Regions from separate parts of the Uliginosibacterium sangjuense genome, predicted to be linked through region 2. Evidence: riboswitches for the same ligand, from Rfam matches in the RefSeq annotation. Region 2 holds a riboswitch; the other holds the start of a gene.
The links. Region 2 has a riboswitch for S-adenosylhomocysteine ahead of ahcY (adenosylhomocysteinase). Riboswitches for the same ligand answer to the same signal wherever they lie in the genome.
Positions count from the first base shown of each region.

Region 1: linked by a shared signal. The riboswitch ahead of metH (methionine synthase) and the one ahead of ahcY (adenosylhomocysteinase) in region 2 are both predicted to bind S-adenosylhomocysteine.

Region 1 covers NZ_CP101132.1:261,215-264,394, forward strand. Annotated here, with positions in the region: gene metH (methionine synthase) at 1-1,325, opposite strand, end outside; S-adenosyl-L-homocysteine riboswitch at 1,426-1,520, opposite strand; gene bamE (outer membrane protein assembly factor BamE domain-containing protein) at 1,569-2,069, opposite strand; gene bamE (outer membrane protein assembly factor BamE domain-containing protein) at 2,163-2,621, opposite strand; gene NMB43_RS01235 (hypothetical protein) at 2,659-3,150, opposite strand.
Region 2 covers NZ_CP101132.1:939,330-942,509, forward strand. Annotated here, with positions in the region: gene metF (methylenetetrahydrofolate reductase [NAD(P)H]) at 1-351, opposite strand, end outside; gene ahcY (adenosylhomocysteinase) at 409-1,818, opposite strand; S-adenosyl-L-homocysteine riboswitch at 1,889-1,989, opposite strand; gene NMB43_RS04290 (EAL domain-containing response regulator) at 2,020-3,180, opposite strand, start outside.

The sequences.
Region 1 (3,180 bases), 680 kb from region 2:
TCCCACTTGGAGGAGTCGATCATCACCGGCACGCGGGCGATGTCCGGCTCGGCGGCGATGAGCTTGAGGAAGCGCTCCATCGAGGCCTTGGAATCCAGCATGGCCTCGTCCATGTTGATGTCGATGACCTGCGCGCCGTTTTCCACCTGCTGACGGGCGACGGCCAGCGCGTCTTCAAAGCGGCCCTCGATGATCATCTTGGCGAAGGCGCGTGAGCCGGTGACGTTGTTGCGCTCGCCGACGTTCACGAACAGGCTGTCGCGGCCGATGCTGAAGGGCTCCAGGCCGGAGAGTTGCTGCTTCACTTCGAGCGCCGGGATGGCACGCGGCTTCAGGCCGGCGACGCTGTCGGCCACGGCCTTGATGTGCGCCGGCGTGGTGCCGCAGCAGCCGCCGACGATGTTGAGGAAGCCGGACTCGGCCCACTCGCGGATGTCGCCCGCGAGTTGCTCGGGCGTTTCGTCGTAGCCGGTGGGCGCCAGCGGGTTGGGTAAGCCGGCGTTGGGGTGGGCGGAGACGTAGGTGTTGCACACGCCGGAGAGCTCGGCCACGTACTGGCGCAGTTCCTTGGCGCCCAGCGCGCAGTTCAAGCCAAACGAGATGGGTTTGACGTGCTTGAGCGAATGCCAGAACGCGGTGGCGGTCTGGCCCGACAGCGTGCGGCCCGAGGCGTCGGTGATGGTGCCCGAGATCATGACGGGCAGCTTGCGGCCGATGTCATCAAACAGCTTCAGCACCGCGAACACGGCGGCCTTGGCATTGGCGGTGTCGAACACCGTCTCGATCAGTAGCAGATCGGCGCCACCTTCCATCAGGCCCTTGGCCGAGGCGTAGTAGTCGTCGACCAGCGCGTCGAATCTGATGTTGCGGAAGCCGGGGTCGTTCACGTCCGGCGAGATGGACAGCGTGCGCGAGGTCGGGCCCAGCACGCCGGCGCAGAAGCGCGGCTTGGCGGGATTCTTCGCGGTGTACTCGTCGCACAGCGTGCGAACCAGGCGCGCGCCTTCCACGTTCAGCTCGTAGGCGATGTCTTCGAGGCCGTACTCGGCCTGCGAGACGCGCGTGCCGTTGAAGGTGTTGGTCTCGATGATGTCGGCGCCGGCATCCAGGTAGGCGCGGTGCACTTCGGCGATGACGCTGGGCTTGGTCAGCACCAGCAGGTCGTTATTGCCCTTGAGGTCGCGCGGATGTGCGGCGAAGCGCTCGCCGCGGTAGTCCGCCTCGGTGAGCTTGTACTGCTGGATCATGGTGCCCATGCCGCCATCCAGGATCAGGATGCGGTCTTGCAGGAGGGCGGTGATTTCGGCGGTACGGTCGGCTTGCATGGGGCGTTCTCTTTCGTCGCGGACGTCTACAGCGTAGTCGGGCGGGAAAGGGGAGCCGTATGTGGGACCGGACTCACCCGCACCCCGCTGGGACTAAGCAGGAGGGTGAGCGCCGTTGAATCTGGCCCATGAATTCAGCCATGGGTTCCGAGCCTGGGACCACACGAACGGGGTCTCGCAGCGCTCCTCGGAGAGGGACGGATTATAGGCGGCTGCTCAATGCTTGAACAGCCGCCGGCCGCGTCACAGACCCATGCGGTATTCGCGCGGATCGACCATGCTGCGGCTGGTGCGGGCCACCTTGCCGTCCTTGAAATGCACGTTGAAGCGGATGATGTAGCCGGAGCCGCCGCCGTCCACGGTCCAGTCCCACACGTCTTCGTTCATGCGGTCGAAGTACATGCGGCTGCGCTCGCGGCCGAGGATGCGGCTGACCTGCTCCTGCGTCATGCCGTTCTGGATGCGCGCGAGGCCGGCGGATTCAAGGGTGTTCTCACGCGACACCACCTTGTCGTTGCGGTCCAGCTTGATCATGTAGCAGGCCTGGCCGTAGGGCTGGTAGGAGTATTCCAGCGTCTTGCCGCCGTCCGCGTCGTCCCAGATGCGGGTGGGCTTGCCGTAGATGGTCATGACCTCGGCGCCGGTCGTCTGGCCGGGTACGGCACGGCGGAAGTTGTCCATGTTGGCGCAGGCCGAGAGGGCCAGCAGGGTGAAGGCAAGGCAGAGCTGGGCAAGCTTTTTCATGCGGCGATCTCCTGAGGGACTGCAGGAACCACGGCGGGAGTGGGCGCCGTGTAGACAGCGCCGAAGCGGAAATTATTCCCCTCAGTATTCCCCTCAGCCGCCACTTTGCAAGGGCATGCTGGAAGTTTCGGCGACCTTGCCGTCGGCGTCGAAATGCACGTGGAAGCGCATCTCCTGGCCGCCGACATGGAAGGGCCAGTCCCACACCACCTGTTGCTTGAGCGCGTAGGCCTGCTTGCTGATCGGGCGGCCCAGTAGTTGCTGCACTTCGTCCTGCGTCATGCCGCGCGCCACGCGCTGGAAGTTCTCGGGCGTCACGAGCTGGCGCCACTCGCCGACCACGCCGTTCGCATCCAGCGTGGCGGCCCAGGTCTCCTGCCCGTTGGGCAGGCTGGTGAACTGGATGACGCGCTGCCCCGCCGCGTTGCGCCATTCATAGTCGGGCTGTCCGAGCTGGCGCTGCAGCTCGGCTTCGGTCGAGCGCCCCGGCTCGATGGCGCCGGGGTTCCACTGCGTGCAGGCGGCCAGCAGGCTGCTGAGGAAGCCGATCATGAGTGCCCGCCGCCCGCGCTGCATGCCGCGCAGGCGCTCAGTTCACGCTCTGGAAGTACAGCGTGCGCACTTCGGTGTGATGCACCACGCCGTTCTGGATGTAGACGTCGAAGCGGCGTTGCTGGTCGGAGGATAGGCCTTCCATGTTCCAGCTCAGCACTTCGTAGGGGTGGGCGGTCAGCAGGCGCTCGATCGGATCGCACAGGCGCTCGAACAGGGCCTGGCGGCTCATGCCCTTGACGATCTTGTCGCGGCCGGCCTGGGACAAGGTGTCTTCCACGCTCGCCAGCTTGCCGTCCTTGTCTTGCGTGACGAGGAAGCACTGGGTGCCGCCGGGCTGGGTCGAGTAGACCAGTTGGCGCGTGCCATCAGCCTTGCTGACGACGCGCTGCGGCTCGCCGGCGAAGCTGCGCAGGGCGGCGTCCGAGGTGCCTACGGGCTGTGCGGGCAGGCGGTAGACGTTGGACGCAGTGGAAGCACAACCGGCGAATGCGAGGGCCAGCGCGAGGGGGAGCAGCGAGCGGATCATGTGATGACTCCGGATTGGAAAGGCGCACAG
Region 2 (3,180 bases):
TTCATTGGCATAACGGAATTCGCCCGGGTCGGCCATGCCGGAGGGCAGGTCGCCACGTAGCGCGACGATGCGTTTGACACCGATCTCGCGGAATTCCGCCAGGTGTTCGCGGATGCTGGCTTGGGTGGCGCCGATGCAGGACAGGTGCGGTGCGGCATCGAGGCCGGCAGCGCGCAGTTCACGCACGACTTGCAGGGTACGGTCGCGCGTCGAGCCGCCCGCGCCGTAGGTCACGGAGAAGAACTCTGGCTTGAGTGCGGCCAGTTGTTCGCGTACGCCACGCAGTTTCTCCATGCCCTCTGGTGTGGCCGGGGGAAAGAACTCGATGCTGAAGGGAATCTTCTTGCTCATATTCGGGAGAGGGTTCCAGTCGCAGGCCGACTGCCTGGGCAGTCGGCCTGATGTGGATCAGTAGCGGTAGTGGTCGGCCTTGTACGGGCCTTCCACCGGCACACCGATGTACTTGGCCTGTTCTTCGGTCAGCGTGGTGAGCTGCACGTTGAGCGTCTTGAGCTGCAGACGCGCCACCTTTTCATCGAGGTGCTTGGGCAACGTGTAGACGCCGACCGGGTAGTCCTTGGTCTTGGTGAACAGCTCGATCTGCGCAATGGTCTGGTTGGCGAAGGAGGAGGACATCACGTAGCTGGGGTGGCCGGTGGCACAGCCCAGGTTCACGAGACGACCCTTGGCCAGCAGGATGATGCGGCGGCCTGACGGGAAGATGACGTGATCGACCTGCGGCTTGATCTCTTCCCACTGGTACTTCTCAAGCGAGGCGACGTCGATCTCGTTGTCGAAGTGGCCGATGTTGCAGACGATGGCGTTGTTCTTCATCGCAGCCATGTGGTCGTGCGTGATGACGTGGAAGTTGCCGGTGGTGGTGACGAAGATGTCGGCCTTGTCAGCGGCATATTCCATGGTGACGACGCGGTAGCCTTCCATGGCGGCCTGCAGCGCGCAGATCGGGTCGATCTCGGTGACCCACACCTGGGCGGACAGGGCACGCAGGGCCTGTGCCGAGCCCTTGCCCACGTCGCCGTAGCCGGCCACGACGGCAATCTTGCCGGCGACCATCACGTCGGTGGCGCGCTTGATGCCGTCGACCAGCGATTCACGGCAGCCGTACAGGTTGTCGAACTTGGACTTGGTGACCGAGTCGTTCACGTTGATGGCGGGGAACTTGAGATCGCCGCGAGCATGCATCTGGTAAAGGCGATGCACGCCGGTGGTGGTCTCTTCGGTCACGCCACGGATCTTTTCCAGGCGCACCGAGTACCAGCTCGGGTCGGTGGCGAGCTTGGCCTTGATCGCGGCGAACAGGATGGTCTCTTCTTCCGAGCCCGGCTTGGCCAGCACGGAGATGTCTTTCTCGGCCTTGGCGCCCAGGTGCAGCAGCAGGGTGGCGTCACCACCGTCGTCGAGGATCATGTTCGAGTAGCCGCCGTCGGCCCACTCGAAGATGCGGTGCGTGTAGTCCCAGTACTCGACCAGGGTCTCGCCCTTCTTGGCGAACACCGGAATGCCGGCTGCCGCGATGGCGGCCGCGGCGTGGTCCTGCGTCGAGAAAATGTTGCACGAAGCCCAGCGCACGTCGGCACCGAGCGCCTTGAGCGTCTCGATCAGCACGGCCGTCTGGATGGTCATGTGCAGCGAGCCGGTGATGCGCGCGCCTTTAAGGGGCTGGGTCTTGGCGAATTCTTCGCGGATGGCCATCAGGCCGGGCATTTCGCCTTCCGCGATCTTGATCTCCTTGCGGCCCCAATCGGCCAGTTTGAGATCGGTGATGACGTAATCATTGAAGTCAGCCACAGCGTTCATGAGAACTCCTGAAGTGTGGCCGGCGGGGAGGGTGGCAGTGCTCACCGTCTTCCCGTGGCCGGCACGGTTGAACAGGTGAGCGCCGTTGAAACTGGGCCTGGGCGCCCACGGGGCAGCATCAGGTTCCGAGCCTGGGACCAGGGGATAGGTCTCGCAGCGCTCCTCGGAAGCGTTGGATTATAGACGATGATGCGGCGGGCGCTAAGCCCGCGCGGGGTAGGCCTGCAACCAGGCCAGGAGTTCAGCTTCGGGCATGGGCTTGGCGAACAGGTAGCCCTGGGCCTCGTGGCAGCCCAGTTCGCGCAGGGTGTGCCATTGCGCCTCGGTCTCGACGCCCTCGGCGATGACCTGGATGCCCAGGCGCTTGCCCAGCTCGATGACCATGTTGGCGATGCTGCCCTGGGGGCCGCCCTCGAACAGGTCGGCCACGAAGCTGCGGTCGATCTTCAGACGGTCGAAGGACAGGCGCTTCAACTGCGACAACGACGAGTAGCCGGTGCCGAAGTCGTCGATGGCCAGTTGCACGCCGAGCCGGCGCAGCTCCGTGAGGGCTTCGCCGAGCTGGGTGGCGTCTTCCATCGCCACCGACTCGGTGATCTCCAGTTCCAGGCGGTGCGGGTCGATGCCGGTCTCGCGCATGACCTGCTCGATCTCCTGCAGGAAGCGCTGGTGGCGGAACTGGATGGCCGACACGTTGACGGCGATGCGCAGCGCGTCGAAACCCTGCGCATGCAGGCGTGCCAGGGTGGCGCAGGCATTGCGCAGCACGAACTCGCCGATCTCGCGGATCAGGCCGGACTGTTCGGCTGCCGGGATGAAGCGGTCAGGCGGGATCAGGCGGCCTTCGGCGGTGCGCCAGCGTACCAGTGCCTCCATGCCGACCACGCGCGAGCTGGCCAGGTCGATCTGCGGCTGGAAGGCGACGAACAGCTCCTGGTGACTCAGGCCGTAGCGCAGCGCGTTGAGCATCTGCACCCGTTCCTGCGCCTGTGCGGCGAGGGACGGGGAGTACCAGGCGAAGTGGCCGCGATGGCGTGCCTTGGCCTGGCGCAGGGCCTGGCTGGCGGCTTCCAGCACGGCGGCACCATCGCCTGGCACGTCGTCCAGGCGGGCCAGGCCGCAGGTTACGGACACCATGCTCTCTTCGCCCTCGATCGAGAAGGGCGCGTGGAACAGGGCTTGCAGCGTGTCAGGCTGCACGCTGGTTTCCGGGCCCAGCACCGCAAACACATCGGAGGACACGCGGGAGATCACCCAGTCGGGCTGGGCACACAGGCTCAGGCGCTCGGTCACGGCGAGCAGCAGGTAGTTGCCGAAGATGGGGCCCAGGGCTTCGTTGGTGTCGCCGAAGTGGTCGATGTC